One region of the Dechloromonas sp. ARDL1 genome, then DNA from elsewhere that is predicted to be linked to it. Evidence: predicted binding sites of a transcription regulator. Region 1 holds the regulator's gene; each other region holds the start of a gene.
The links. The regulator sigma-54, encoded in region 1, starts transcription at its own class of promoters, with help from an activator protein. The targets are predictions, from matches to a motif close to TGGCACGCTTNCTGCTNA.
Positions count from the first base shown of each region.

Region 2: the regulator sigma-54 is predicted to act here: its motif matches at 4,734-4,751, upstream of AB6Q56_RS15495 (ammonium transporter).
Region 3: the regulator sigma-54 is predicted to act here: its motif matches at 2,995-3,012, upstream of metK (methionine adenosyltransferase).
Region 4: the regulator sigma-54 is predicted to act here: its motif matches at 3,564-3,581, upstream of AB6Q56_RS11030 (phenol hydroxylase subunit).

Region 1 is NZ_CP168939.1:3,891,025-3,898,662, reverse strand. It holds gene AB6Q56_RS19285 (response regulator) at 1-822, shown strand, start outside; gene ttcA (tRNA 2-thiocytidine(32) synthetase TtcA) at 915-1,778, shown strand; gene AB6Q56_RS19275 (FHA domain-containing protein) at 1,855-2,751, shown strand; gene AB6Q56_RS19270 (hypothetical protein) at 2,809-3,066, opposite strand; gene hprK (HPr(Ser) kinase/phosphatase) at 3,116-4,051, opposite strand; gene ptsN (PTS IIA-like nitrogen regulatory protein PtsN) at 4,061-4,507, opposite strand; gene hpf (ribosome hibernation-promoting factor, HPF/YfiA family) at 4,556-4,879, opposite strand; gene AB6Q56_RS19250 (RNA polymerase factor sigma-54) at 4,895-6,352, opposite strand; gene lptB (LPS export ABC transporter ATP-binding protein) at 6,377-7,111, opposite strand; gene recX (recombination regulator RecX) at 7,108-7,539, opposite strand; gene recA (recombinase RecA) at 7,532-7,638, opposite strand, start outside.
Region 2 is NZ_CP168939.1:3,118,890-3,126,527, forward strand. It holds gene AB6Q56_RS15480 (sensor histidine kinase) at 1-563, shown strand, start outside; gene AB6Q56_RS15485 (sigma-54-dependent transcriptional regulator) at 560-1,891, shown strand; gene AB6Q56_RS15490 (LysR family transcriptional regulator) at 2,185-3,144, shown strand; gene AB6Q56_RS15495 (ammonium transporter) at 3,501-4,703, opposite strand; gene mltA (murein transglycosylase A) at 4,862-6,076, opposite strand; gene AB6Q56_RS15505 (ATP-binding protein) at 6,123-7,013, shown strand; gene AB6Q56_RS15510 (Nudix family hydrolase) at 7,010-7,638, shown strand, end outside.
Region 3 is NZ_CP168939.1:3,387,791-3,395,428, reverse strand. It holds gene ahcY (adenosylhomocysteinase) at 1-305, opposite strand, end outside; S-adenosyl-L-homocysteine riboswitch at 387-460, opposite strand; gene AB6Q56_RS16845 (HD-GYP domain-containing protein) at 493-1,698, opposite strand; gene metK (methionine adenosyltransferase) at 1,769-2,932, opposite strand; gene AB6Q56_RS16835 (lysophospholipid acyltransferase family protein) at 3,134-3,934, shown strand; gene AB6Q56_RS16830 (lysophospholipid acyltransferase family protein) at 3,938-4,813, shown strand; gene AB6Q56_RS16825 (GNAT family N-acetyltransferase) at 4,810-5,316, shown strand; gene dapF (diaminopimelate epimerase) at 5,377-6,207, shown strand; gene AB6Q56_RS16815 (DUF484 family protein) at 6,204-6,875, shown strand; gene xerC (tyrosine recombinase XerC) at 6,872-7,638, shown strand, end outside.
Region 4 is NZ_CP168939.1:2,239,312-2,246,949, forward strand. It holds gene AB6Q56_RS11010 (phenol hydroxylase subunit P4) at 1-306, opposite strand, end outside; gene AB6Q56_RS11015 (aromatic/alkene/methane monooxygenase hydroxylase/oxygenase subunit alpha) at 365-1,921, opposite strand; gene AB6Q56_RS11020 (MmoB/DmpM family protein) at 1,936-2,205, opposite strand; gene AB6Q56_RS11025 (aromatic/alkene monooxygenase hydroxylase subunit beta) at 2,214-3,203, opposite strand; gene AB6Q56_RS11030 (phenol hydroxylase subunit) at 3,245-3,514, opposite strand; partial or broken gene AB6Q56_RS11035 (sigma 54-interacting transcriptional regulator) at 3,954-5,627, shown strand; gene AB6Q56_RS11040 (DegQ family serine endoprotease) at 5,655-7,100, opposite strand; gene AB6Q56_RS11045 (hypothetical protein) at 7,097-7,558, opposite strand.

The sequences.
Region 1 (7,638 bases):
GTCGTCGATGTAAAAGGGCACCATCTGCTGGTGGTCGATGACAACGCAACCAATCGTCGGATTCTGAAAGGCATGCTGGCCACCATGCAGGTCACCGCGCAATGCGTCGACTCTGGTGCCGCCGCACTGAGGGCGATGCGAAACACTGACAAGCCAATCGACTGCATCCTGCTCGATGCGCAGATGCCGGAAATGAACGGCTACGAACTCGCCAGCCGACTACGTGCCGAGCACAAGGTGCTCCCGCCGATGCTCATGCTTTCTTCCGGTGCCTCACGGGGCGACGCCCTGCGCTGCGAGGAATCCGGAATCGCCGGATTCTTCGCCAAGCCGATTTCTAATGACGCGTTGATGACCACCCTCGGACGCCTGTTCGCGGCCCCGGCGCTCCCGCCGGAGGGTAATCCCCTGCTCACCCGCCACGCCCTGCGCGAATCCCAGCAATCACTGCGAGTCCTGCTGGTTGAAGATCATCACACAAACCAAAAACTCGCCCTGGGACTGCTCGCCAAATGGGGACACGAAGCCACGCTGGCGCAAAACGGCCAGGAGGCGCTGGATATTCTCAGCAACCACCGCTTCGACGTCATCCTGATGGATATGCAGATGCCGGTCATGGGCGGCATCGAGGCCACGCAACACATACGGGCGCGCGAAACCTCGCAGGGCCTGCCCCGGACACCGATCATTGCCATGACCGCCGCCGCCATGCATGACGACAGGGAGGCCTGCATTACCGCAGGTATGGACGACTACCTATCCAAGCCAATCAAGGTCAGGGAATTCCAGCAAAAACTTGCCGCCTATGCCCGAACTGTCTGATTAGACATCGAAAATTACCTGTCCGACAGCTTATCCAGAGAGTAAACTTGCGGCTTTTCGCAATCGCGGGTCGGGTCACTCCGTCAGTCACAATGAACAGCTCCAACACCCTGCAAAAACTCCGCAAGTTCCTCGAAGGTCGCACCGGCAAGGCGATCATCGACTACAACATGATCGAGGACGGCGATACCGTGCTCGTCTGCGTTTCCGGCGGCAAGGATTCCTATACCCTGCTCGCCATGCTGATGGCCCTGCAGCAGCGCGCCCCGGTCAAGTTCCGCCTGATCGCCATGAATCTCGATCAGAAACAGCCCGGCTTTCCGGCCGATGTCCTGCCGAATTACTTCAAATCGATCGGCATCGACTATCGCATCATCGAATCCGACACCTACTCCATCGTCAAGGACAAGATTCCCGAAGGCAAGACCACCTGCTCGCTCTGTTCCCGCCTGCGCCGGGGCATCATCTACCGTACCGCGAAGGAGTTGGGGGCCAACAAGATCGCCCTCGGCCATCACCGGGACGACATGGTACATACGCTCTTCCTGAACCTGCTGTTCGGCGGCAAGATCAAAGCCATGCCCCCCAAGCTGGTCACCGACGACAAGGCCCATGTCGTGATCCGCCCGCTCGCCTATTGCGCCGAGGTCGATATCGCCAAATTCGCCCGTGGCATGGAGTTTCCGATCATTCCCTGCAACCTGTGTGGCTCTCAGGACAATCTGCAGCGCCAGAAGATTCGTGAAATGATGCAGGAATGGGATAAACGCTACCCGGGACGTACCGAATCGGTATTCACCGCCATGCAGAATGTTGTTCCATCGCACCTGGCCGATCTGGACCTCTTCGACTTCCATGGCCTGACCCTCGACACCCCGGTCGACGAGGGCGATATCGCCTTCGATAGCCCCGAAATGCCTATCAGTGGAACCATCCCTATAAGTCTAAAGGCATAATGCATAATGAGGGCAGAGCAGCATATAATCTGCTTTCGATAATTTTTCCATTTCCATTTCCGGTCCTGGCTAAGCAATGAGCGCTACGCAACGCAGATTGACGGTCATGTTCGCCGACGTTTCCGGCAGTACGGCGCTTTTCGAAAAACTAGGCGACCGGGAAGCCATGCATGCCGTCGAGCGCTGCCTGAAGCGCATGAAGCGCTCCATCGACGGCTACAAGGGAAAGACGGTCCAGATTGTCGGCGACGAATTACTGGCCGCCTTCGAGACTGCCGAAGAGGCCTGCCAGGCTGCAATCGACATGCAACAACGCATCGCCGACCTGCCACCGGTTTCCGGCCTGAAGCTGACTATCCGTATCGGTCTCCACAGCGGGGTCGTGCAGGAAAGCGAGGGCAAGCTGAGTGGGGCGGCTGTCAGCACGGCGGCACGCATCGCCGGCATTGCCCGACGCGACCAGATCCTGTGTAGTTCGGAGCTGGTCGGGGAGCTGCCTCAACCCGGGATCATCACCGTCGATCCCATGCCCAAGCTGGGCACCGTTGCCGAAAACGGAACCGAACTATCGCTCTTTCAGGTGCACTGGCCCAGCTACCAAGGAACCTCATCACCCCTCTCGACTTTCGGCGAAGTCAGCCGTCTTCCAGTCGAACGCCTGTGCATCCGTTATCGCGGCAAGGCCTTTCTGGTCGATGAAAAGACCCCGGTCCTCACAATCGGCCGCGACCTCGGCTGCAAACTGACCATCGACGACCGCAAGGCTTCGCGCCAACATGCCCGCGTCGAACGCCGCAACGACGGCTTCTACCTGATCGATACCAGTACCAATGGCACTTTCGTGACCTTGTCCGGCCGCCAGGAAGTCATGGTTCGCCGCAATGAGATGCAACTCGACGGCAAAGGCAAATTCGGGTTCGGCAGCTCCGCCAACGACCCACAGTCGGACCTCGCCGACTTCGAGCATCTGTAAACGGCAATCGGCCGCCTGAAGGCGGCCGACGTCGGATATATTTCTTCTCGGTTCGGATTACTTTGCGGCAGCGTCAGCCGAGCATTTCTTCATGAAGCTGTTCTTGGCGGCACCGGCCAGTTTCTTTTCCTTGGCCTTTGCGGCGCACTCGGCGTTTTCGGCGGGAGCCCCGGCGTCGGCTTGGCATTTCTTCATGAAACTGTTCTTGGCAGCGCCAGCCAGCTTCTTTTCGGCTGCGCGGGCAGCACAATCGTCGGCGGCATAAACGGCATTGGCGGAAAACGCGACAAGCAGCAGCGCGATCAGTTTTTTCATGGTGGATGTCCCCCGTAGTGTGCAAAAACGCCGACGTACTATCAGCGATTCATGCGTCATCGTCAAGCATCATGCGCTGCTGGCGATCCATGAAATCCTGCAGGCTATCGATGCCCCGCAATTGCAGGATGGTGTTGCGTACCGCCGCCTCGAGCAGGACCGCCAGGTTGCGACCGGCCGCCACGGGAATGACGACCTTGCGCACCGGAACCCCCAACACCTCCTGGGTCTGGGCATCCAGGGGGAGACGGGGCGCATCGGCTGCGGCAGCCGTCTTTTGCAGATGAACAATCAGCTTGAGCTTCATTTTCCGGCGCGAGGCGGTTTCGCCGAAGATGGTCCGGATATTGAGCAGCCCGAGCCCACGCACCTCGAGGAAATCCCGCAGCATGCCGGGGCAGCGGCCTTCGATGGTGGTCGGCGCAATTCGTGCCATCTCGACCACATCGTCGGCGACCAAGCCATGCCCCCGGGAGATGAGTTCGAGTGCCAGTTCCGACTTGCCGACCCCCGAATCGCCGGTAATCAGTACGCCCATCCCCAGGACATCCATGAAGACGCCATGGAGGCTGACGGTGTCGGCGAGGCGGGCCGATAGATAGATACGCAGCAGGTCGATGACTGCCGAGCAGGGCTTGGGCGAGTTGATCAACGGCGTACCTGTCTGGGTACAGGTTTCCACCACTTGGGACGGCGGCGTCAGGCCATCGGCGACAATGACGGCTGGCGGCTGAGCACTGAGCAGGTCGACAAACATCTGGCCGAAACGCCGCTCGCCAATGTGCATCGCCCAGTCATACTCGGCCAGGCCAAGCACCTGCACACGCTCTGGGTGAATGATGTTGATATGACCAACCAAATCGGCCCCGTAGCTGTTGGAGCCCTTGATTTCGATGCGACGGTCTGCGTTCTGACCAATATGCCAGTTCAGCAGCAACTTTTCCCGATTATCCTTGTATAGCTGAACCAGACTGACGTGACGCACGACTGGAACTCAGGACTGAAATAGCGCTAAAACCGCGGTCGAATCGGCGGCCGTCTGCAGCTTCTCCCGGAATCCCCGGTCCGAAAAACGCTGGGCCAGTTCCGAGAGGATCTGGAGGTGCTGCTCGGTCGCCTGCTCGGGAACGAGCAGGACAAACAACAGGTCGACCGGCCTGCCGTCCGGAGAGTCGAAGGGCACCGGTGTTGTCAGGCGCATGAATGCGCCGGCAGCCTGCTTGAGGCCCTTGATGCGCCCATGCGGAATGGCGACGCCTTGACCCAAACCGGTGGAACCGAGTTTTTCACGGGCAAACAGGCTGTCAAAAATGGTCGAGCGGGCCAGACCCAGACGGGTTTCGAACAGGATGCCGGCTTGTTCGAAAACGCGTTTCTTGCTGCTGGCTTCGAGATTCAGCAGCACCTGATCGGCACTCAGTAGATTGTTGAGAGGGTTCATAAGAGTGGATAAAACAAAGCCGCAGCTTACGCTGCGGCCATTGGGCGCTTATTCGGCGGCATGCAGCCCGGGCTTTTCACCGCGATGGTGATCCTGGACCTTTTGCTTGTGCTTCTGGACCTGTCGGTCAAGCTTGTCGAACATCGAATCGATGGCGGCATAGAGATCGTCGCCGGACTCTTCGACATGCATGTCCTTGCCCGGAACGTGCACGGTGACTTCAGCCTTCTGCTTCAGCTTTTCGACAGACAGCACCACGTTGACGCCGGTCACTTTATCGAAGTGACGGACCACGGGATCCAGCTTGTTTTCCACGTATTCGCGCAGTGCGGGGGTTACTTCGATGTGATGACCACTGATCTGCAGATTCACTTTTTTCTCCTCTCTCTACAGGGTCTTGCGTAAATTGACCGGTGGGATGTTGAGCGACTCGCGGTATTTGGCTACCGTACGTCGGGCAACTACGATTCCCTGCTGGCCTAGTATTTCGGATAATTGGCTATCCGACAAGGGCTTCTTGCCTTCCTCGGCTCCGATCAATTGCTTGATCAAGGCCCGGATGGCCGTGGCAGAACAAGCCCCACCGGTATCGGTGGCGACATGGCTGCCGAAGAAGTATTTCAGTTCGAAAATGCCGCGCGGCGTGGCCATGTATTTCTGGCTGGTCACGCGCGACACCGTCGATTCGTGCAGGCCGAGGATGTCGGCGATTTCACGCAGGACCAGTGGCCGCATGGCGACTTCGCCATGCTCGAAGAACTGGCGCTGGCGGTCGACAATGGCCTGCGTGACGCGATGGATGGTATCGAAGCGCTGCTGGACGTTCTTGATCAGCCAACGAGCCTCCTGCAACTGGGTGGACATGTTGCCGTTGCCGCGCCGCTGCTTGGCGAGAATCTCGGCATACAAACGGTTGATGCGCAGACGGGGATAGGCGTCCGGGTTGATGTAGGCCGTCCACTTGCCCTTGAGCTTTTTCACAATCACGTCAGGCGTGATGTAGCGTGCCTCGACCTGAGCATAGCCAGCAGCCGGACGCGGGTTCAGGCTGGTGATCAGGGATTGGGCGGCCTTCAGATCCTCGTCGTCATAGCCGGTGACTCGACGCAACTTGGCGAAATCGCGGGCCGCCAGCAATTCAAGGTGTTTCTCGACGATGACCAGCGCCACGTTGCGATCGTACTCGTCCGGCAAGGCCTTCAGTTGCAGGCGCAAGCATTCCTGCAGATTGCGCGCACCGATTCCGGTCGGGTCGAAGTTCTGGATGTGACGCAGCGCGATTTCGAGCTCTTCGAGCTCGATCTCGTATTCCGGCGGCAGGGTTTCCCACAGCTCCTGCAGGGACGCCGAGAGGTAGCCGTCGTCGTCGAGCGCTTCGATCAGGAAGCGAACCAGACTGCGGTCGCGCTCATTCAGCTGGGTCATCCCGAGTTGCCAGCCAAGATGCTCGCGCAGGCTGACGTTGGCAGCATGAATATCCTGGCTGTCGCTGTCATCGTCTTCGTCGCGGCCGGCTCCGGTAAAAGTGCCAGCATCGGAAGCCCAGCGGTCGTCATCGACCTCGGAAGGCGAACTCGGCGGTTCGGTTTCGCGGTCCTCGCGCGGCTCGCGCTCTTCACTGCTCTCGCTGCGCGACTCCTCGTTGCGCGGGGAATCAAACTGCTGGGCGTTGGCGAACGACTCCGGCCCCTCGTCCTCGCGTTCCAGCATGGGATTTTCGAGCAGGTAGCGCTCGATTTCCTGCTGCATCTCGATGGTCGACAACTGCAGCAGCTTGATCGACTGCTGCAACTGCGGGGTCAGCGCCAGATGCTGGGATAGTTTGAGTTGGAGTGCCGGCTTCATCGGTTGGGGTCTGGTGCGGCTCGGTCAGAGCTTGAAGTGCTCGCCGAGATATACCTTGCGCACGCTTTCATTCTCCACGATTTCAGCTGGCCGTCCAGCAGCAAGTACATTACCGGCATTGATGATGTAGGCGTGATCGCAGATGCCGAGGGTCTCACGGACGTTGTGGTCGGTGATCAGCACACCAATGCCGCGCTCCTTCAGGAAGCGGATGATCTTCTGGATTTCCAGCACGGCGATTGGATCGACCCCGGCGAACGGTTCGTCAAGCAGGATGAAGCGCGGGCTGGTGGCCAGCGCCCGGGCGATTTCGACGCGGCGCCGCTCACCACCGGAGAGGGCGGCCGCATTGACGTGGCGCACGTGGTCGACATGCAACTCCTTGAGCAGGCCTTCCAGGCGGTCGTTCAGTTCGGCTTCGGGCAGCTTCTGCAGTTCGAGGACGGCGCGGATGTTTTCCTCGACGTTGAGCTTGCGGAAGACCGAGGCTTCCTGCGGCAGATACGACAGTCCGAGGCGCGCCCGGCTGTGCATCGGCTGGTGCGTCAGGCGGTTGTCGTCGATATGGACTTCACCGCCATCGGCCGCGACCAGGCCGACGATCATGTAGAAACAGGTGGTCTTGCCTGCGCCGTTCGGACCGAGCAGGCCGACCACCTCGCCCGACTTGACCTCGAAGGAAACGTCCTCGACGACGGTCCTCGCCTTGTAGCGCTTCTTCAGGTTGTTGGCGGTCAGTTTGGCGGCAGACGTGGTCATTGCTCGAGACCGCGCAGGACGCGGCGGATGGCTTCGCTGGAAAAACCGCGATATTGCAGGAAACGCTGCTGTTTGGCACGCTCTTCCGGCGATTGCGGCAATTCCCTGAACTTGCGCTGCCAGACGCTGCGGCAGCGTTCGGTTTCATCGCCCCCCTCCGGAAGCGCGGCAGCGATTTCTTCGTCAGCAACGCCTTTCTGCCGTAATTCCTGCTTCAGCCGCGCATTGCCGTAACGCCCGGCGCGCGCCACGACGCGCTGGGCGGCATAGCGGGTATCGGACAGCAGGCGTTCGCTTTGCAGGGTGTCGAGCACGGCGTCGAGTTCTTCCTCGGATTCGGCATGCGATGCGAGCTTGGTCTTCAACTCGGCCCGGCTGTAATCGCGCCGGGTGAGTAGTTGCAGGGCCCGCACGCGCAGGTCAGGCATCGGCCTTGGCTTTGGTCGGCTTGATCACGGTGGTGCTGGCGGCCTCGCGGATGCCGGCTTCGATTTCGGCGGCGATTTCCGGGTTGGCCTTTAGGAATT
Region 2 (7,638 bases), 770 kb from region 1:
ACACCACACGCACCAACCTCGGCCGCATCGCCGACCTGGTAGACCGCATGGGGCGCATCACCGGCCAGCTGCGCAATTTCGCCCGCAAATCGAGCGGCCAATCGGCACCGGTTCCGCTCTGCCACGCCCTCGACAACGCGCTGGCCCTGCTCGATACCCGCATCCGCCGGGCAGGTGTCGAGATCACGCGCAGCTGCCCGGTCGACGAGCCGGTTGCCCTGTGTGACGCCAACCGCCTGGAGCAAGTGTTGATCAACCTGATCGGCAACGCCCTCGATGCCATGGCCGACCAACCACAGCCGCAGCTCGAACTCGCCTGGGAGTGCGCCGACGGGAAAGTCCGCCTGCATGTTCGCGATCACGGCCCCGGCCTCAGCGAAGAAGCGCTTTCCCACCTGTTCGAGCCTTTCTTCACCACCAAGCCGGCCGGCGACGGTCTCGGACTGGGCCTGGCCATCTCGGCCGGCATCGTCCGCGACTTCGGCGGCAGCCTGCACGGCGTCAACCATCCCGACGGCGGTGCCGTCTTCACCCTCGAACTCCCGCTCGCCCCCGCGCCATGACCGACGACCTGAAAATCCTGATCATCGAAGACGACCCCGACGTCGCGCTCGGCTGCGAGCAGGCCCTGCAACTCGAAGGGCTGGCTGCCGAATGCGCTGGCAGCGCCGAACTGGCGCGCCGACGCCTGAGCGCCGACTTCGCTGGCATCGTGATCAGCGACATCCGCCTGCCCGGCCAGGACGGCATGAGCCTGCAGCGCGAGTTGCACGCAATCGATCCGGAACTGCCGGTCGTGCTGATCACCGGCCACGGCGACGTCTCGATGGCGGTGCAGGCGATGAAGGATGGCGCCTACGACTTCCTGCAGAAACCCTTCGCTCCCGAGCAATTGGTCGACATCGCCCGCCGCGCGCTGGAAAAACGACGACTGGTGCTGGAGGTCCGTCAACTACGCCGCCAGCTCGACCAGCGCGACCTGCTCGACGCCCGCCTGATCGGCAATTCAGCCGGCATGGCCCGTGTGCGCGGCCTGATCGGCGCCCTGGCGAGCAGTGCGGCCGACGTGCTAATCCACGGCGAAACCGGCACCGGCAAGGAACTGGTCGCGCGCTGCCTGCACGATGCCAGCCCGCGCGCTCGCGGAAATTTCGTCGCCATCAACTGCGGCGGCCTGCCGGAAACCCTGTTCGAAAGCGAAATCTTCGGCCACGAGGCGGGCGCCTACACCGGCGCCGGCAAGCGGCGCATCGGCAAGATCGAATACGCCAGTGGCGGCACACTCTTTCTCGACGAAATCGAAACCATGCCGGTGCCGATGCAGATCAAGCTGCTGCGCGTGCTGCAGGAGCGCACACTGGAACGGCTCGGTTCGAACACGCCCATCCCCATCGACTGCCGCATCATCGCGGCAACCAAGGAAGACCTTCCGGTGTTGTCCGAGCAAGGAAAATTCCGCGCCGACCTCTATTACCGGCTGTCGGTAGCCACCTTGCCGCTGCCACCGCTACGCGAGCGGCGCGAGGATATCCCGCTGCTCTTCGAACACTTCCTGCTACAGGCCGCCGCCCGTCACGAGCGCCCGGTACCGCCCATCTCGGCCGGCCGCACCCAGCAGTTGGTCGGCTACCACTGGCCGGGCAACGTGCGCGAACTGCGCAACGTCGCCGACCGCTGCGTGCTCGGCATCGAAGCCGGCTCGCCACCCTTCGGCCAACCCGCCGGCGACGCCCCGCGTCCGCTGGCCGAGACCGTCGAAGCCTTCGAACGCGCGCTGATCGCCGATGCCTTGCGCCGCCACGGCAGCCTGGCACGTACCGCCGAAGCCCTGGCCATCGCCAAAACGACGCTGCACGACAAGATTCGCAAGTACGGCCTTCAAGGCGACTAAGAAGCGCTAACTCCATGAAGCATGGCGCCCCCCCCCGAAAGGCAAAGGGCAGGCCAGCAATGCCGGCCTGCCCTTGTTCCCCCCCTGCCGGGGCAGCACTTCCGGTAAGAAGCGCCTGTCCGGACCAACCGGAGCCGGGTTCGGCCACAGCATCCCGGCTCGTGGCCGAAAGCGTCGGTGCAGATCAGTTGTTGCTATTAGATCGCATCCATTGCCATCTGAAAAATTCAGAATTTCGATACTACCATCTCGAAAAACGATAGACTGGCAATTCAGCATCCCTTTGCTCTGCCATGGAACTGCGCCAACTCCGCTACTTTCTCGCCATTGCCGAACAAGGCAGTTTTTCCAAGGCCGCCGGCGCGGTCCACGTCGCACAATCGGCGCTTAGCCACCAGTTGGCGCAACTGGAAGATGAACTCGGCCAGGCACTCTTTCACCGCCTGCCGCGCGGCGTGGAACTGACAGCGGCTGGGAGAGCCTTTCACCCACATGCCCTCTCCATCCTGCGCCAGGTCGAAGATGCCCGGAACAGCATCACTCAGGCCGAGGGCGAAACCATCGGCAAGGTCATCTTCGGCATCCCGCACAGCGTCTCACAGGCGCTCGCCCTGCCGCTGCTCAAAGCCGTGCGCACCGCCCTGCCCCGCGTCGAGCTGGAACTGACCGAGGAACTGACCGGCAACCTGATCCCGCAGCTGCGCACCGGGCTGATCCATCTGGCGGTTCTCTTCGATGACGGCCAGCTCGACGAATTCCGCTGCCAGCCGCTACTCGAAGAATCATTGCTGCTCATTTCACCCGCTGAAGCCCCCGATGCACCGCGCGGCCCAATCAGCCTGCGCGACGCGCTGCGCTTGCCCCTGATACTGCCCGCATCGCCCCACGGCGTCCGCCCCATCGTCGAAACCGCAGCCAACCAAGCCGGCCTCGCCGCCCCCAACGTGGTGGCCGACATCAGCTCGATCAGCATCCTGCGCACCAGCCTCCTCGCCGGCCTCGGCCACACCCTGCTGCCGCCGATGCCGCTGCAACGCGAACTGGAACGCGGCGAACTGCGCGCCGTGCCCATCGCCCCGGAAAGCCTGACCCGCCGTGTCATGCTCTGCGCCTCCCGCCAAATCCCCGCCTCCACCGCCACCCTCGCCGTCGCCCGGCTGGCGCAAACACTGGTCGGGCAACACTGCAATGACGGAAGCTGGCGGGAAGCCCGGTTGATTGCAGCAAAAGAGGCCGCCCTTATTGAGCGTTAACACTTTCGAGAGGGGGGAGATTGCTGCTATCGGCCACTTGCTGACGTTGGGTTGAACTAGCGCAGAAGTCAGCACATCGACTAATCCGGACGTTCGCGGTACTCATTTAACTGATCCACTATCGGGTGGTTATGTTTGCCCTGTTCTCCACCTACCTAGATAGCCCTCCAACATTCGCAGCCACCGGCAGCAACCCGATGCATTGCTTGCGTTACGCAACAGGAGCCTCAAGCGGCCTGGCCGAACTGTAGAAGACCAGAAAAGACGAAGCCCGGCATGCGCCGGGCCTCATACATCTACTGTCCGATAATCTTTATTCTCGCCCGACAGACTTTATTGTTCCCAATCAAATCAACTTACCAGTTCGGTTCACGTTCCGGCGTCGCCGTGATCTTGTGTATGCTGAGGTCGGCCCCCTGATATTCCTCCTCCTGATCCAGGCGCAGACCGAGCACAGTCTTCAGAGTGCCATAGACGATGGCGCCACCGACCAGGGCAACGACGATGGCCAAGACAGTCATGATCAGTTGCGGCATGAAGGCGATGCCGCCGGCACCACCGAAAGCCTTGGTGCCGAAGATACCGGCTGCGATGCCGCCCCAGGCGCCGCAAAGGCCATGCAAGGGCCAGACGCCGAGAACGTCGTCGATCTTCCAGCGGTTCTGTGTCAGGGTAAACATGACCACGAACAAACCACCGGCCACGCCGCCAACAACCAGCGCCCCAATCGGGTGCATCAGGTCGGAGCCGGCGCACACGGCGACCAGGCCAGCGAGCGGGCCGTTATGCAGGAAGCCCGGGTCGTTCTTGCCCACCAGCAAGGCGACCAGCGTGCCACCCACCATGGCCATCAGCGAATTCAGGGCGACCAGGCCGGAAATCTTGTCCAGCGTCTGCGCGCTCATCACATTGAAGCCGAACCAGCCTACGGTCAGGATCCAGGCACCAAGCGCCAGGAAGGGAATAGAGGACGGCGGGTGCGCCGAGATGCGGCCATCCTTGCTGTAACGGCCGTAGCGCGCACCGAGCAGGAGCACGGCCGGCAGGGCGATCCAGCCCCCCATGGCATGCACGACCACCGAACCCGCGAAATCGTGAAACTCTTCGCCGAAGGTCGCCTTCAGCCAGGCTTGCACACCGAAGGCCTGGTTCCAGGCGATTCCTTCGAAGAACGGATAGACGAAGCCGACCAGCATGAAGGTGGCGATCAGCTGCGGGTGGAACTTGGCGCGCTCGGCGATGCCGCCGGAGATGATGGCGGGAATTGCGGCAGCGAAGGTCAGCAGGAAGAAGAACTTGGTCAGTTCGAAACCGTTCTTTTCCATCAGGGTTTCGACGCCGGAGAAGAAATTGACGCCGTAGGCGATGCTGTAGCCGATGAAAAAGTAGGCAATGGTCGACACGCCGAAGTCGCTCAGGATCTTGACCAACGCGTTCACCTGATTCTTCTTGCGCACCGTTCCCACCTCGAGAAAGGCGAATCCCGCGTGCATGGCCAGCACCATGATGGCGCCGAGCAGGATAAACAACACGTTACTACCGGATTGATATGCTTCCATGGAACCCCCAATGCAAAGATGGCAAACGGAAAAGCAAGCACCATTCCAGTGCGCAAAAAATGTTGCAAATCAGTGCGTTGCCAAAGTCATTCACGGTCAATTAGCACCACAATGGTGCAGATATCAGGCGCCCCGCTCGTTATCGGTGCGCCCGCGCCTCATTTCGGAGCAAGCTCAGCAGGCAAGAGCACCCACATGCGACCGCTCTGCTTCATGCGGCCGGCTTGTTCGCCGGCCTCCTTGCCGAATCCCCAGAAAAAATCGGCGCGCACCGCGCCCTTGATGGCGCCGCCGGTATCCTGCGCCATGACCAGACGATTCATCGGCTGCGTCGTATTCGGTCGGGTGGTTGCCAGAAAAACCGGCGAACCGAGGGCAATGGAACGCGGATCGATGGCAATGCTGCGTTCGGCGGTCAAGGGCACGCCCAAAGCACCGATCGGCCCATCGTTGCTGTTCGGCACCTCGCGGAAGAAGACATAGCTGGGGTTGGCGTTGAGCAAACCCTCCAGACGCGCCGGATTGGCCCGCGCCCAAGCCTGGATGCCCTGCATCGACGCCTCTTCCAGCTTCAGTTCGCCACGCTCGACCAGCGTCTTGCCGATCGACTGGTAGGGATGCCCGTTCTGGTCGGCGTAGTTCAAACGCACCATGCCGCCGTCGGCCAGCTGGACCCGACCCGAACCCTGCACCTGCAGGAAGAAGAGTTCCACCGCGTCGTCGACGTAGAGCAAGATTTTGCCCGGTACCTTGTCCCCCCTGGCCGAGATTTCGGCACGCGACCAGTAGGGCACGACCTTGTTGCCCTCCAGGCGGCCACGCACCCGCTTGTCCTTCAGCTCGGGGAAGACGGCCGAGAGATCGACGGTGAGCAAGTCGTCGGGAACACCGCGAACCGGCTGTTCGTATCCCTTGACCCGGTTGCGGCTACCGCGCAGCAGCGGCTCGTAGTAGCCCGTGACCAGGCCGTTGGCTCCATCGCCATTGGAAACGGCGTAGGGTTTGAGATGTTGCTCGAAGAAACGGCGGGGCTGAAAACCCGGCTTGCCATCGGCCGACCGTGCCAGATCGCAGACACGTTTCCAGCCGGGTCCGTTCGGCTTGCTCGCCACCCCACGGCAGCTCTGCAGGAACGGCGCCCAGGCCGCACCGACATCGTCCTCCGTCCAGCCCGGCAAATCGCTCCAGGCGGCAGCCGTCAGTGTGCGGGCGAACGGCGTCGGCGTGACAACCGGCGGAGGCGGCACAACAGCCGGACAGGCGGCGCAGGTCGGGCATGGCGGACAGACGAGCGGCGCCGGCGTCGGCGGAGTCGTCGAGCAGGCGGCCAGGAGCGCCAAAATTAAAGTGGCGGCAGTTTGGATTTTTCTCATGGGTTTAGCTAGAGTTCTCGGTTTGCCGCGAAGTATACCCGCCACCATGACCGAATCCCCGAATCTGGAACGCCTGCTCGCCCGCGCCGAGGCCGTGCTCGGCCGCCTCGAAGCCACCCTCCCGCAGCCGCCGGCCGCTCCGGACTGGGCCTCTGCCGTCGCCTTCCGCTGGCGCAAGAGCCAGCATCGCGGCTGGCTGCATGCGGTCCGCCACCCGCACCCGATCCGCCTGAATGACCTGGAAACGATCGACGACCAGAAAGAGCGCATCGTCGCCAATACCCGTCAATTCGTCGCCGGCCGCAGCGCCAACAATGTCCTGCTCACCGGCTCGCGCGGCTCGGGCAAATCGTCGCTGGTCAAGGCCGTGCTCAACGAATTTTCACACCGAGGACTTCGCCTGATCGAGGTGGACAAGGAAGACCTGATCGACCTCTCCGACATTCTCGACCTGCTCGAAGGCCGGCCGGAGAAATTCATCATCTTCTGCGACGACCTGTCGTTCGAGGCCGGTGAAACCTCGTACAAGGCCTTGAAGTCGGTTCTCGACGGCTCCATCGCCGCGCCGCCGGACAACGTGCTCATCTACGCCACCTCGAACCGGCGCCACCTGATGCCCGAGTATTTTTCGGAAAACCTCGAAACGCATACCGTCAACGACGAAATCCGCCCCGGCGACACGACCGAGGAGAAGGTCTCCCTATCCGATCGCTTCGGCCTGTGGATCTCCTTCTACCCATTCAGCCAGGATGACTACCTCGCCGTCTTCAAGCACTGGGCAGGCGAACTGGGCGTTTCCCCGGAAGTGATCGCGGCCAGCGAGCGCGAGGCGCTGAACTGGGCGCTCGCTCGGGGTTCGCGCTCGGGCCGTGTCGCCTGGCAATTCGCCAAGGATCTTGCCGGCCGCCAGAAACCCGCACGGAAGAAAAACAAGTGAGCCCCGTCGTCGAAGTCGCCGCCGCCGTCATGCTGCGCGCCGATGGCCGCGAATTCCTGCTGGCGCAGCGCCCGGAGGGCAAAGTCTACGCCGGCTACTGGGAATTCCCCGGCGGCAAGGTCGAGCCGGGCGAAACGGTGCGTCAGGCGCTGATCCGCGAGCTGCAGGAAGAACTGGGCATCACCGTGACCGCCTGCTCGCCGTGGCTGACCCGGGTCTTCACCTATCCGCACGCCACCGTCCGCCTCAACTTCTGGCGCGTCACGGCCTGGGACGGCGAGATTGGCATCACGGCGCCGCTCGAGCATTCGGCTGTCGACTGGCTGCCCGTCGGTCGGCCGGCCAGCGTCGCCCCCATCCTGCCAGCCAACGACCCGATCCTGAAAGCCCTTTCCCTGCCGACGACGATGGCTATCACGATGGCCGAAATCGAGGGCACGGAACGCCAGCTCGAACGCCTGGAAGAAGCCCTGCTCGGCGGCCTGCGCCTGGTCCAGGTCCGCGACAAGGGTTGGCCCACGGCGCAACGCCTGTGGTTCGCCGAAGCCGTGAGCCGCCTGGTACGCAGCCATGGCGCCTTGGTCGTCATCAACGACGACGAGGACATCGCACGTCGCGTCGGCGC
Region 3 (7,638 bases), 500 kb from region 1:
ACGGCGAAGACCGGGATGTTCTGCGCGGCGATGGCGGCGGCTGCGTGGTCCTGGGTCGAGAAAATGTTGCACGAGGCCCAGCGGACTTCGGCGCCGAGTGCGGTCAGCGTCTCGATCAGCACGGCGGTCTGGATGGTCATGTGCAGCGAACCGGTGATACGCGCGCCCTTGAGCGGCTGGGTCTTCGCGAATTCTTCGCGAATGGCCATCAGGCCCGGCATTTCGCCTTCGGCGATGTTGATTTCCTTGCGGCCCCAGTCGGCAAGGTTGATGTCAGCGATGACGTAGTCTTTGAATTCGGCCACAGTAAGCTCCTCGGTAACTGTGACGGGGAGGGGAATAACGGCGTTGATGCTCACCGGCGGCCCCCTGCGCCCGGCAGGGTTGATCAGTGAGCGCCGTTTTAAACCGAGCCTGGGAGCGATGTGATCACCGCGCTCCTGCAGCGCCCCTCGGTAGGTTTCGGATTATAAACCGTTTTTTGGCTGAGTTTCAGCCTTTGTCGCCGGCCCAGTATTGGTCGATATCCTTGATGCCCCACTTGGCGGCATCTTCGCGTCCGGCAATTTTTTCGGCGCTGCGTGCCAAGTCGATGACTTCAGGCTTGATATAGGCCTGTGACTTGGTCGAGAAGAAAACCTTGACCTTGGGCTTGAGCAGCGACTGTTCGCCTTGCTCGATGACGACCCCCAGTTTTCCGGATGCCAACTTGACCAGCGAGCCGATCGGATAAATACCCAGGCTCTTGACGAAGGCCTGGAAAACGAGCGGGTCGAAATGCCCTTTCCACTCGGCCATCCGCTTGATCGATTCGGCCGGATCCCAGCCTGCCTTGTAGGGTCGGTTGGAGGTAACTGCGTCGTATACGTCGCAGACGGCCCCCATCTTGGCGAACAGGCTCATCGTTTCGCCATTCAGCCCTTTCGGGTAGCCGCTACCATCGATTTTTTCGTGGTGATGCAGGCATACATCCTTGGTGATGTCGCTGACCCCTTGGCCTTCGAGGAGTAGTTTGTAGCCTTCCTCGGGGTGGGTTTTGACCAGATCGAATTCGTCGTCGGTCAGCTTGCCCGGCTTGTTGAGGATCTCGAGCGGAATCATCGCCTTGCCAAGATCGTGCAGTAGGCCAGCCATGCCTGCCTCGCGTATTTGCAGTTCGTCGAGGTCTAGTTGGCGGCCCAACGCGATCATCAGGGCGCAGACGGCGACCGAGTGCATGAAGGTATAGTCGTCGGCTGTTTTCAACCGGGCGAGGCTGATCAGGGCGCCCGGATTGCGCATTACCGAATTCGAGATTTCCTCAACTAACGGTGCGACTGCTTCAGCTTCGATGGCCTTGCCCATGCGGGCTTCGTGGAACATCGAAACGACGGCCTCCTTGCCCTTGGCGACAATTCTCGATGCACGCTTGATTTCGTCGTTGAATGAAGCTTTTTCCTGAACGACAGGTTGCTCGACCGGAATAACCTCGGCGCTGACAACTTCCTGTGCCGGTTCGCCAGTGTCGACGTCAATATCGATACCTTTCGCGACGTCGATCCAGACCTCCTTGATCGGGCTTTCTGCAATGAGGATCAGGTCGTTGGGATCGGTCAGGACGAACTTCGTTCGCCAGAATGGGTGGTCCAGCCAAGCGCCGCAAAAGGCCTGCAGGTGCATGCCCAGAACCAATCGTTCGACAGGGATTTTCTTCAACATATCTGATGATCTTAACGAAAAAGGGAGCCTGGTAGGCCCCCTTCTTGCAAAACTTCACAAAGCTGTTGCCTTACAGACCGGCATCCGAACGGAGCAAATTGGCGCGATCAGTTGCCTCCCAGGTGAATTCCGGCTCGTCGCGGCCAAAGTGGCCGTACGCAGCGGTCTTCTGGTAGATCGGGCGGAGCAGGTCGAGCATGTTGACGATGCCCTTCGGGCGCAGATCAAAGTGCTTGCGGACCAGCGCGGTCAGGGTTTCGTTGCTGACCTTGCCGGTGCCGTAGGTCTCGACCATGATCGAGGTCGGCTCGGCGACGCCGATGGCGTAGGAAACCTGAACCAGGCAGCGCGAGGCGAGGCCGGCGGCAACGATATTCTTGGCGACGTAGCGGGTGGCGTAGGCGGCGGAACGGTCGACCTTGGACGGATCCTTGCCAGAGAAGGCGCCGCCGCCGTGCGGGGCGGCCCCGCCGTAGGTGTCGACGATGATTTTGCGGCCGGTCAGGCCGCAGTCGCCTTGCGGACCGCCGACGACGAAGCGGCCGGTCGGGTTAACCAGATACTTGATGTCGCCCTTGATCAGTTCCTTCGGCAGCACCGGCTTGATGATCTGCTCGATGGTGGCTTCGCGCAGGTCTTCCAGGCTGATGTCCGGCGAATGCTGGGTGGACAGCACGACGGTATCGATCGCGTGCGGCTTGCCGTCGACGTAGCGGATGGTGACCTGCGACTTGGCGTCCGGGCGCGCCCACGGCAGGCGGCCATCCTTGCGCAGCATGGCCTGGCGTTCGACCATGCGGTGCGACAGGTAGATCGGCAGCGGCATCAGCGACGGGGTTTCATCACAGGCGTAGCCGAACATCAGGCCCTGGTCGCCAGCGCCTTGGCCGAGGTTGTCGTCGTAGGCGGCGTTGACGCCCTGGGCGATGTCCGGGCTCTGCTTGTCGTAGGCGACGAGCACGGCGCAACCCTTGTAATCGATGCCGTATTCCGTGTTGTCGTAGCCGATGCGCTTGATGGTGTCGCGGGCAACCTGGATGTAATCGACGTTGGCGGACGTGGTGATCTCGCCGGCCAGGACGACCAAGCCGGTGTTGCACAGGGTTTCGGCAGCAACGCGGGAATGCTTGTCCTGCGACAGGATGGCGTCGAGGATGGCGTCGGAAATCTGGTCGGCAACCTTGTCGGGATGGCCTTCGCCGACAGATTCCGAGGTGAAGAGGTAATCGCTCATGAAGCGCTCCAGTGGTCCTTTGATCCGGCGTTACCAGCTTTGGACCACGAGCAGGCGACGCTTTAGCAGAATTTGTGAATCGCCCCGCAAGTTGTCTGTTTAACTCGGCGATTGGATAATGGTAACCTTTTCTCAGGGGGAATCAACCCCCGGGGCCTCATGGTTTTCCTTTTTCGCCTCCTTTCCCAGCTCCCGTTGTGCGTGTTGCATACCCTTGGCGGGCTGCTCGGCCGGCTGATCTATTGGCTGTCGCCAACCTATCGTCGGCATTTGCAGGAAAACCTGGCACAGGCCGGCATTGATCCATCGTTACGCGGTGCCGTGGCAGCCGAAACCGGCAAGCAGATGGTTGAGTTGTCGCGCATCTGGATGCGCCCACTCGACGAGGCCGTGCCGCTGGTTGCCGAGGTGGTCGGCTGGGAATTGGTCGAGGCGGCGCGCCAGGCCGGCAAGGGTATTGTTTTCCTGACCCCGCACCTCGGCTGCTTCGAAATCACCGCCCAGTATCTTTCGTCCTTTGGCGATATCACCGTGCTGTATCGCGAGCCCAAGTCGGCTGCTGCAAACGACTTGATCCTGATGGGCCGCAAGCGCGAGCACCTGCACCTGGCACCGGCCGACCTGTCTGGCGTGCGGGCACTGATCAAGGCCCTGAAGAAGGGGCAGATGGTCGGCATGCTGCCCGATCAGGCGCCAAAGACCGGCGAGGGCGTATGGTTGAAATTTTTCGGTCGTTACGCCTACACCATGACGCTGGCCGCCCGCCTGACGGAGACAGATGCCGTTTCCCTGCTTACCTGGGGAGAGCGCTTGCCGGGCGGACGCGGTTTCCGCATTCATTTTTCGCAGCCAACCAGCCCCCTGGCTGGTTCGACTATTGAGCGGGCGCAGCAGATCAATCATGAGATCGAAGCGCTGATTCGCCAGTGCCCGAAGCAGTACCTGTGGGGCTACAACCGCTACAAACGACCGGGGGGTGCTGAAGCGCCGCCAGCGGAGTGATTCTTGAAAATCTTTCTTACCTACATCCTCGTCGCCTTTCTGTGGTTGCTGCACTGGCTGCCGCTCCCCGTCCTGCGAGCGTTGGGCGCTGGGCTGGGGCGTCTGCTCTACGCCGTCGGGCGCGAGCGGCGCAAGGTAGCGCTAACCAATCTGCGCCTGTGTTTTCCGGATAAAACGGAAGCGGAACGCGAAGATATTGCCCGCCGGCATTTCGTCGCCTTCGCGCAGGCCGTGCTCGACCGCACGCTGGGCTGGTGGGCCTCAAAGGAGCGGCTGGAACGCATCATCCGGATTCATGGTGTTGAGCATCTCACAGATCCTGGGGGGCGCCCGATCATCATGTTGACACCACACTTTGTCGGCCTCGATGCCGGCGGGACGGTGGTGTCGATGCACGTAGTGGGCTGCAGTGTATTTTCGATGCAGAAGAATCCCGTGCTCAACAAGCTGCTTTATGATGGACGGATGCGTTTCAACAAGGCGGTACTGTTGTCGCGCCAGGACGGCATGCGCAAGATCGTCAAGGCCATGAAGGACGGACATCCCTTCTATTACCTGCCGGACATGGATTTCGGCCCGAAGGAGTCGATTTTCGTGCCCTTCTTCGGGGTCCAGGCGGCGACCATCCCGGCGCTGTCCCGCCTGGTGCGGTTGACCGGGGCCCGCGTGGTACCGGTGATTTGCCGACAATCTCCCGATGGCTACGATATCGAAGTCATGCCGCCTTGGGAGAGCTTTCCCGGCGCCAGCGTCGAGGCCGACACTGAATATATGAACCAGTTTATCGAAAGCCAGGTACTGCGCATGCCGGAGCAGTATTTCTGGTTGCACAAGCGCTTCAAGACCCGGCCACCCGGAGAACAGAGGTTTTATAAATGAACAGCAACCTGAATGTCGAAATCCGCTCCGTGACGCCGCCCGATGTGCCGGCGATTGCGGCGCTGGCCCGTGAAATCTGGCAGGCGACCTATCCCGGCATCATCACCCAGGAGCAGATCGACTTCATGCTCGAGCAGCGCTATGGGCACGAGCGTTTGTACGATGATCTGGAGGACCTGCACAAATGGCTCGACCAGGCTTTCCACGAAGGGCGCCGCGTCGGTTTTGCCTTCAGCGAAATCTATAAGGGCGAGTTCAAGCTCGACAAGCTCTACATCCATCCGGACGTGCAGCGGCGCGGCGTCGGCGGGCAACTGATCGCCCACGTTGCCGAGCGGGCCAGGAAAGCCGGTTACCCCTGCGTCATCCTGCAGGTGAACAAGCGCAACGTGAATGCCATCGATTCGTACAAGAAGTACGGTTTCGCTGTTCGCGAAGTCATGGTCGACGACATCGGTCACGGCTACGTGATGGACGATTACGTGATGGAGAAGAAACTTTAAGAATTTGGGGCAACGTGCTGTCTCTGCTATGATTTTCCGAGTCATTCAGCGGAGCCGCACGTGAAACTCAAATTCTCCAAGATGCACGGCCTGGGCAACGATTTCGTTGTCCTCGACGGCGTGCGCCAATCGGTTTCCCTGAGCCCGGAACAACTGGTTTATCTAGCCGACCGCCACTTCGGCGTCGGCTGCGACCAGATCCTGCTGGTCGAAAAGGCCGGGCAGGAGGGTATCGATTTCCGCTATCGCATCTTCAATGCCGATGGTGGTGAAGTCGAGCAGTGCGGCAACGGCGCGCGTTGTTTCGTGCGTTTCGTCCATGAGCAAGGCCTGACCGAGAAGCGGCAGATCCGTGTCGAGACGCTCAAGGGCATCATCGAGCCGCGCCTGGAGGCCGACGGCAACGTCACCGTCGACATGGGCGAGCCGCGCTTCCTGCCAGCCGACATCCCGTTCATGGCTGACGACGACGTGATCATCCACTTGCTCGATGTCGCCGACGAAACGCTGGAAACCAGTGTCGTCTCTATGGGCAATCCGCACGCAGTGCAGGTCGTCGATAACGTCGAGACGCACCCGGTCGAGCGGCACGGGCCGCTGATCGAACGCCACCAACGTTTTCCCAAGCGGGTTAACGCCGGCTTCATGCAGATCGTCGACCGCCACACCATCAAGCTGCGCGTCTATGAGCGTGGCTCGGGCGAAACCCTGGCTTGCGGCACCGGTGCCTGTGCCGCAGCCGTCGCCGGCATCCGCCGTGGCCTGCTCGATTCACCGGTTAGGGTAACGACGCGCGGGGGCGACCTGACCATCGCTTGGGGCGGCCCGGGGCGTCCTGTCCTGATGACCGGCCCGGCGGTTACCGTATTCACTGGAGAAATCGAATTATGAGCGCCATGTTCCCCGAGGAAATCGCGGACTATCTGAAGAACAATCCCGGCTTTTTTGAGCAATACGCCGACCTGATGGCACAGATTTTCGTGCCGCATCCGCATGGCGGCCGGGCGGTGTCGCTGGCTGAGCGCCAGATGCTGACGCTGCGCGAGAAAAACCGGGCCACCGAGAGCAAGCTCGCGGAATTGATTGCCTTCGGCGAGGAAAACGATGCAATCAGCGAAAAGGTGCATCGGCTGGCGGTGGCGCTGGTGGCTGCCGAAACCTTTCAGGCGGTTATCCATCTGCTGAACTTCCATCTGCGTGACGACTTCTCGGTGCCGCACGTCGCGCTTCGCCTGTGGGACAAGCCGGAAGGCATCGAGGATTTGCCGGAGTTCGCTGCGGTCAGCGAAGAATTGCAGGTCTTTGCCGAAACACTTGCCCGTCCGTATTGCGGGTCGACGGCCGGTTTCGGCACGGCCTCTTGGTTTGGCGAACACGCCGCGCACATCCGTTCGCAGGCGCTGATCGCGCTGCGCAACGGTGGTGGCACCATCGGCATGATCGCCCTCGGCAGCGAGGATATGCAGCGCTTCTACACCGACATGGGCACCCTCTATCTCGAACGCCTCGGCGAGATGGTTTCCGCCGCGCTGGCCCGGGTGACCAAGAGCGTGCTGTGACCGCATTGACGCTCGCCGATTCGCATTTGGCCGACTACCTGGCCGAACTGGCGGATCAGCGCCGGGCGTCGCCACACACCGTCTCGAATTACCGGCGCGACCTGGAAAAGCTGCTGGCTGCGGCCAGCGACGTCCCGCTGGCTGGCTTGCAGGTCCACCACATCCGCCGCTTCGTCGCCCAATTGCACGGGCAAGGGCTGTCTGGCCGCTCACTGGCCCGCCTGCTGTCGGCCTGGCGCGGCTTCTTCCATTGGCTCGGCGGGCGCGGCATGGTCAAGGCCAATCCCTGCGACGGCATCCGGCCGCCGAAATCGCCGCGCCTGTTGCCAAAGGCCTTGTCGGTCGACGAAACGGCGCGTTTGCTCGAGGCGTTTGAAGACGACGATCCCGTCCAGGCGGCGCGTGACCTGGCGATGTTCGAGCTGTTCTATTCCTCGGGTTTGCGCCTAGCCGAACTGGTCGCCCTCGATAGCGATGTGCTAGATGTCGTGCTGCGCGAAGGCGAAATCCGCGTCCTCGGCAAGCGCGCTAAGGCGCGACTGGTTCCGGTCGGCAGCAAGGCTCGTCAGGCGCTGGCTGCCTGGGCCACCGTGCGCGGCGAGTTGGCTTTGCCGGGCGAAAAGGCCCTGTTTGTCGGCGTGCGCGGCGCCCGCATCGCTCCGCGCATGGTTGAGGCCAGGCTGGAGCGGCGAGCCCTTCAACTCGGCTTACCAAGCCACGTTCATCCGCACATGCTGCGCCATTCCTTCGCATCGCATCTCCT
Region 4 (7,638 bases), 1.7 Mb from region 1:
ATCCTTGTGCCGCAGCCCCTGCTCGGCCAGCGTCTTGTTGAAATCGGGCACGAAGGGCTTGCCCGATTTCAGCCAGACGATCCTGGCGACATCGACCTTGGCCCAGTCAGGGTGCGGACCGAAGGAATGCGGCAGGTGTTTCTCCACCAGCTCCGAGAACGGGGTGCTCGGCGGCAGGCAGTAGGCGAACGGCGCGCAGAACATCAGGTGGTCGTCCCAGCCGACATAGAGCAGCTGGTTGCCGTGAAACTTGTCCTGCGTATCGGCGGCCGGGAAGTTGTATTCGCTGAGGGCTTTGACAGCCATGTTTGTCTCCTTGATGCGTGTCAGGAGGGCGCAAGCGCCCGCCACAGGTTTGGATCGATCAGGTGTTCTGGGTGGCTGCACCGCGCCAGGCGGCGAAATTGGCCTGGTCGCCCGAGCCTTCGTAGTCCAGGTTGTCCTTGCCGTTTTCGATGTGGTACCACTCGAGTACCTTGGCCATCGGATCGAAGCCTTCGGCCGTCGGATCGGTCCCTTCCGGCCAGCAGTTGCCTTGGTAAATCTGGTGCACCGGTAGCCAGGCCTGGATGTACTTCTCCGGCTCGTCGTCGAAGATGTGCTTACAGCCGTCCGAACAGGTGTGGTACTTCTCGCCCTGGTAGTCTGATTCGCGGTAGCAGATCTTGGTCGGGTCGTCCGGCTCGGTGAATACCATCGGAATCTGGCAGACCTGGCACAGCATGGGCAGGGTGTTGTTGTAGAAGCGCTCGCCCTTGTCGGCCATTTCGCGCCACTGCTCGTAGCGCGGCCGGTAGTACTTGTCGAAAGTGTTCGGGTACTTGGCGGACAGCCAGTCCATTTCCTCGGCGTTCGGCAGCCAGGTGTGGAAGGCCGAGGCGTGGGCGTACTGGTAGAAGGTGCACCAGGCCTGATGCGAGATGTGCTCCTTGTCGACCGTGCATTGGGCGATGCAGTCCGGCACCTTGATGCCGTACTTGGCCAGGTCGTTGAACAACGCGCCGCCGTTCTGCTCGAAGTAGATTTCCCAGGCTTCCTTCCAGCTCATCACGCGCTTCGGCAGCATGTAGTCCATCATCATGCCGACCAGGGTCAGCACGCGGATGCCGCGCCAGGCCCACTTGTCGATCCACTTCTGGACGATGGGCAGGTTGTCCGGGTCCTGCTCGAGCATGAACTTGATGCACTCGAGGCCCAGGGTCATGTGGCGGGCCTCGTCGGACTGGGCCGAGAAACCGAAGGTCACGGTCGCCATGTCGCCGTTGTAGGCGGCGCCCGACATGAAGGGCACGAACAGCAGGTTGGTCAGCACGTACTCGAAGGAGAAGCCGATGGCGATCATCCATTCGAAGGGGCCGGCCGAGAAGGCATCGTCGAAGAAGGACTTGGGCACGGAGAGATACCAGATGCGTTCGATCTGGTGGGCGGCGCCGGCGTGGAAGCCTTCGTAGAACTTGTTGTAGTTCGACAGCGCGTGGATCTGCGTCTGGGCGTGGCGGATCTCGTCGATCGACTGCATCAGGCAGGCGACGCGCGGGCCGACGCCGGGGAAGTTGCGGCCGGCGGCGGCAAAACCGCGGTGCGCGACGTATTCGAGCGGCGAAATGCCGGTCAGGAACAGCTTGACCGCATTCAGGTAGCGCGCGTCGGTGATGCCGAGGTGGCCGTTGTTCTGCGCGAAGGCATCGAGCACGGCGTACAGCTTGCGCTCCTTCTCGGCCTGGTACTTCCAGTAGGCATCCATGGTCAGGCGGAAGGGGTCTTCCCACTTCTCCCAGTCGTGAATCTTGATGCCCTCGAAGGTCGCCTGCGGGAAGACCTTGTCCATCGGCTGGTAGGTGGTTTCCCAATCCAGGCCGCGCGTCATGTGGGCGTACTTTTCCTTGAGGCCCAGCTTTTTCTTGTTGGCTTTCATGTCCATGAGAGTCTCCTTGCTCAGTTTTTCCAGGCCAGCGTGAACTGGTCGTCGTCTTCGTCGATATTCCCGGAGAGGGTGATCAGGTTGATCTGCAACTCCTGCAGGTCGAAGCTGCGGCCGATGCGCTCCTCGATGGATTCGCGCTTGATGACCAGCTGGCCCTCGGCATTGATCTTGACCATGGCCGGCTGCTCGTCGAGCACGGCATGCGGGTTGTCGGCGAGGATGGACTCGACGATGGGACGGGTGTCCTCGTTGGTTTGAAAGGCGATGAATACGGTAGACATGGATGCTCCTAGACCGCCAGGCCAAGCTTGGCGCAGCGGGCGTTGAATTCGGAAACGAGATCGGCCAGCACGTCGTCGGCCTTGTCGCCGAAGGCGCGTTGGGCAATCGGCGCCAGCGCCTCGCGGGTCGCCGAGCGGTAGTGCTTGACCCAGGCGCTCAGCTGCTCCTTGTTCTCGGGCGACTCGGCTGCCACCGTCTTGATCTGGGCATCGATCCACTTGGCGGTTTCGGCCGACCATTCGGCCATGAAGCGGGTCATCATCGAGATGGCGGTACCGCCCTTGGCCGAGAAGTCGGCATCCAGGTAGTCGTACAGCATCGGGTTGAGCAGGCCTTCGAGGACCAGATTCTGGGCAACGAAGATCTCGAACCAGTCCTGCAGCACGAGCAGGTTTTCGACATGGCGGCGCATCGGCTGCCAGGCCGTGCCGGACATCCAGGCTTCCTTGGCGGCATCCAGGGCTTCGGGACCATCGAGCACCAGGCCGATGCGGGTCAGGTACTGCGCAACGCCGAGATGGTCCATGGCGTGGTACAGGCAGGGCTGGGTGATGACCGTGCCGTAGCCGTAGGCGGTGATGTAGGAATTGCCCATGTTGCCGCCCCACTCGACATGGCGCATCGGCACCAGCACATCGAGGGCGATCTGCTTTAGCTCGGCGGGAATCAGCTCGGCCAGGCCGCGATCCTCGATCATCTCGAAGCTCGACTCGGCGGCCTCCTGCTGCCGGGCGCGGGCAATGGTGTAGGCGCCGTAGTAGTACTGGCGCGGGTCTTTCAGCGCGTACCAATCCTTCATCTGGATCTTGGTGCGCTTCCTGTCGAACAGCACGCGGTCGGCATCCCAGGTCGGACGGTAGTGGAAGATGTGTTCCTGCTGAATGTTGTAGCTGCCCTCCTGATAGCGGCTGGCCGGCTTGTCGCCGAAGCGCTCGACCAGATGGTCGAAGGTGTGGCGCAAGGGCTTGATGGCCACGGTGCGCAGATCGATCTGCATGCTTGTCTCCTCTCGTTGTTCCCGCTGGCGGGATGGTGTGTTCAGACTGCGTCTTCAAAACCCTGGCGCGAGGCATCGTTCAACCGGGAAACCCAGTCGCCCTGATCGGCTGCTGCCGGATCGAGCACGATGACTTCGTTGGCCAGGCAAAACTCGTGGAAAGCCGACTCCGGCAGCATCAGCTCGACAGCCAGTTCCGGATCGCCGATCGAAAACTCGAATTCGATGAAGCCATCCGGCCGACGCCTGCAGATGCGGACATAGCGCCGCCCCGCGTCGAACGTACTGCCTTGCTTCTCGTGCTGACTCATCGCCTGTCCTCTGAAAGCTGCACAGCGCCCATCGCTGGCGGAGCTCTCTTTATCAAGGAGCATGCCAGTAAGCTAACCGACTGTTTTTATTCAAATCACGGAAAACGGACAGGCATTTTTCCGCAGCGCATCATTACGTTATGGTGAATAAATTTCGAGTTGATTAATCAAATGATCAACTCCGCGCGCACCGGTTTCGCCCCCCTCAATGACTGCCGGGTAATAGGAGAGCCGCCTGCAGCGACGACAGCAATGACATCGGGATTGCACGCCTGTTCGTGGCGAGGGCAATCCACCACGACAAACAAAACCGTGGAATAATCTCGAGAAAATTGCCGACTTCTGGAGCAAAAATGGTTCGGGTAGCCGGCAGGCACCAGTACAAAAACACAAGTGGACAGCCTCCGGCGACGGAGAGCCTTCGCGACAGAGAGACAAGATGACAACCATCCGTTACCCGGAATCGAACGACCTGCGCAATCTGGTCAAGTTTTGCGAAAAGGACGGCACGATCTGGCTGGCCGAGAATCGCATGGTGCTGATGCATACCTCGGCGCTCGGCGCCTTGCGCCGCGAACTGGTCGGCTCGGTCGGCAAGGAACACGCCCGCCGCCTGCTGACCCGCATGGGCTAGGCCGCCGGCGTCTGCGATGCCGAACTCGCCAAGCGTATCCGTGGCCATCAGTCGATGCCCGATGCCTTCTTCACCGGCCCGCAACTGCACATGCTGGAGGGCATCGTCCGCGTCACGCCGATCGAGATGAAACTCGACTTCGACAGCGGCAGCTTCTATGGCGAATTCCTGTGGGAGAACTCCTGGGAGCAGGACATCCACCTGCGCGAACTGGGCCAGTCAGACGAACCGGTGTGCTGGTCCCAGATTGGCTACGCCTCGGGCTACACCTCCGCCTTCATGGGTCGCTTCATCCTGTTCAAGGAGGTCGAATGCGTCGCCTGCGGGCACAACCACTGCCGCATCGTCGGCAAGCCGCTCGAAGAGTGGGACGACGCCGAGCAGCACGCCAGCTACTTCGAGTCGGATTCGATGCTCAACCACCTGCTGGAACTGCGCCACCAGGTCGACTACCTGCGCACCACCATTTCACAGCAGACGCAGACGCCGCAACTGGTCGGCAATTCCAAGGGTTTCCAGCACGCCTACGATCTCGTCACCCGCGCCTCGGGCACCCAGGTCACCGTGCTGCTGCTCGGCGAAACCGGCGTCGGCAAGGAGCGTTTCGCGCGCACCCTGCACCAGATGAGCAACCGCAAGCAAGGGCCGTTCGTCGCCGTCAATTGCGCGGCCATGCCCAACGACCTGATCGAATCCGAGCTGTTCGGTGTCGAGAAAGGCGCCTTTACCGGCGCCCAGACTTCGCGCATGGGCAAGTTCGAGCGCGCTGACGGCGGCACCCTGTTCCTCGACGAAATCGGCGAACTCCCGCTCGCCGCCCAGGCCAAGCTGCTGCGCGTGCTGCAGGAGGGGGAGATCGAGCGCCTCGGCGACGACAGGGTACGCAAGCTGAACATCCGCCTCGTCGCCGCCACCAACGTCGACCTGCAGGCCGCGGTCAAGGCCGGGCGCTTCCGCTCCGACCTCTATTACCGGCTCAGCGTCTACCCCATCCAGATTCCACCGCTACGCGAACGCATCGCCGACATCCCGCTGCTCATCGAAGCCATGCTCGCCCGTTTCTGCACGCTCTACGAAAAGAAGCTGCTCGGCGTCAGCGACAAGGCGATGCAGGCGATCAAGCACTACCAGTGGCCAGGCAATGTGCGCGAACTGGAAAACATGATCGAGCGCGGCCTCATCCTCGCCCCCAACGGCGGCTGGATCGAACGCGAGCACCTGTTCGCCAACGTCGCCGACAGCGACTTCAGCGAGGCGCAGATCACCCAGGCCGGCAGCCTGGAGCAGCCCAAGGAACCCTGCCCCTCCTCGGCCCTGATCGACGCCATTCTCGATAGCGGCACTGCCTTCGAGGACCTTGAAACCCGCCTGATCGACGAGGCCGTCAAACGCGCCGACGGCAATCTGGCGGGTGCCGCCCGCACCCTGGGCATCACCCGGCCGCAGTTGCAATACCGGCTGAAGAAGAACGCCAATTGAGCGCGCGGCGGCGCTAAAAAACAGCCATCAGCCAAGATCGACCGGTACGAAGATGCGCGATTCGTCCCGTTCAACCAGGATCGCCGCCTTCTTGCCGGCATTGGCAATGGCGCTGCGCAACTGGTCGGCGGTGCTCACCGTTTGACCGTTCACCGACAGGATGATGTCGCCCGGCTGGATGCCGGCCTTGGCGGCCGAGCCGCCGGCCTGTTCGACGAGCAGTCCGGCGCTTACGTCGGCCTGGCGCTTTTCCTCCGGCGTCAGCGGCCGGACGGCGACACCCAGGCGCCCCTTGTCCATGCTCGGCGTTTCCACCGCTGCGACTTTCTCGTCGTTGAAGCTGCCGACCTTGACCTCGATATCCTGCGACCGGCCCTTGCGCCAGATTTGCAGACGGGTCGATTCGCCCGGATTTTTCAGCGCCACGGCCGCCGGCAGTTCACCGGCTGAATTCACCGCCTTGCCGTCGATGCCAATGATCACATCGCCAGGCTCGATTCCGGCCTTGGCCGCCGGCCCGCCTTTTTCCACGGAAGAGACCAGGCCGCCAGCCGGCTTGGCTAGCCCGAAGGTATCGGCCAGAGCCTGATTTACCTCCTGGATGCTGACGCCCAGCTTGCCGCGCTGAACCTTGCCGGTCGTCACGATCTGCCGCTCGACGTTCATCGCCACCTCGATCGGAATGGCAAAGGACAAACCCTGGTAACCGCCGCTGCGCGAATAAATCTGCGAGTTGATGCCAATCACCTCGCCGTTCATGTTGAACAGCGGGCCGCCCGAGTTGCCCGGATTGACCGCGACGTCGGTCTGGATGAACGGGACATAGCTGCCGTCCGGCAGCGAGCGCGACTTGGCCGAGACAATGCCGGCACTGGCGCTGCTCTCGAAGCCGAACGGCGAACCGATGGCCAGCACCCATTCGCCGACCTGAGTCGGCGCCGACGCACCGATGCGAACGACCGGCAGCCCCTTGGCATCGATCTTCAGCACGGCCACGTCGCTGGACTTGTCGGCACCCAGCACCTTGGCCTTGAACTCGCGTTTGTCGCTGAGCTTGACGGTCACTTCGTCGGCATCCTCGACAACGTGGGCATTGGTCAGGATCGTCCCTTCGGCACTGACGATGAATCCCGAACCCTGGCCCTGCACCGGCGTTTTGCCCTGGGGAACCTGCCCGCCAAAGCGGCGGAAGAACTGGTAGAACGGATCGTCCGGATCAATCTGCGGCACGCCGACCGAGGTCTTGCGTGTTCCGCTGACGCTGATATTGACCACGGCCGGCGCATTGTTGGCAATGATGCCGCGCATGTCGGGCAGCGCAACCGAAGAACCGAGCGGCGCTGCATTCTGCGCGGCGGCAGCCGATGGCACGACATAGGGACTGGCGACCGTCTGCAATTGGCCAAAGGAATAGGCACCGCCCACTGCGGCAGCAACGGCCACCGCTACAACCGTCATCTTCAGTGCTTTCATGTTTTGTTTTCCTCCTGAAATGAATCAGTCATGGGAAGGTTTTTCGGCAATGCCACGACACCGGCCGGCCAAACGGGTGATTTCCCGCCGTCGGTCGAATTGCTCGTGGCATTGTCCAGCCCCGTGGAACGCATCGTTTCCAGCGCAAATACCGGTTGCGCCAACGCTGTCCCGAGCGAGCCGACAACCAGCAACGAACGGAAAACCGGGCGTAGCCGACCGTATGGGCCGCCCCGACGCAACATCGGTCGCGCTGCGGGAGCCATGCCGAAATAGCACCTGGCCACCATCATGAAATCTGTAACGACACGGGCTTGCCGGACTTCATCGGATTGCATGGGAATCTCCTCAAGACTGACAATGCTCTTCAGTTTCCCGCCAAAGAAGAATTTTTCACATTGTCTTTGTGCGACGATTTGTATCCATTCTTTTCCAAGTTGCGTGTTGCCCCAGCGCACACACCTTACGAATTGAAATGAGACTTACTTTTATTTACAATTGAACGCGCTGTCCCCACACTATTTGCAAGCCAGCCACC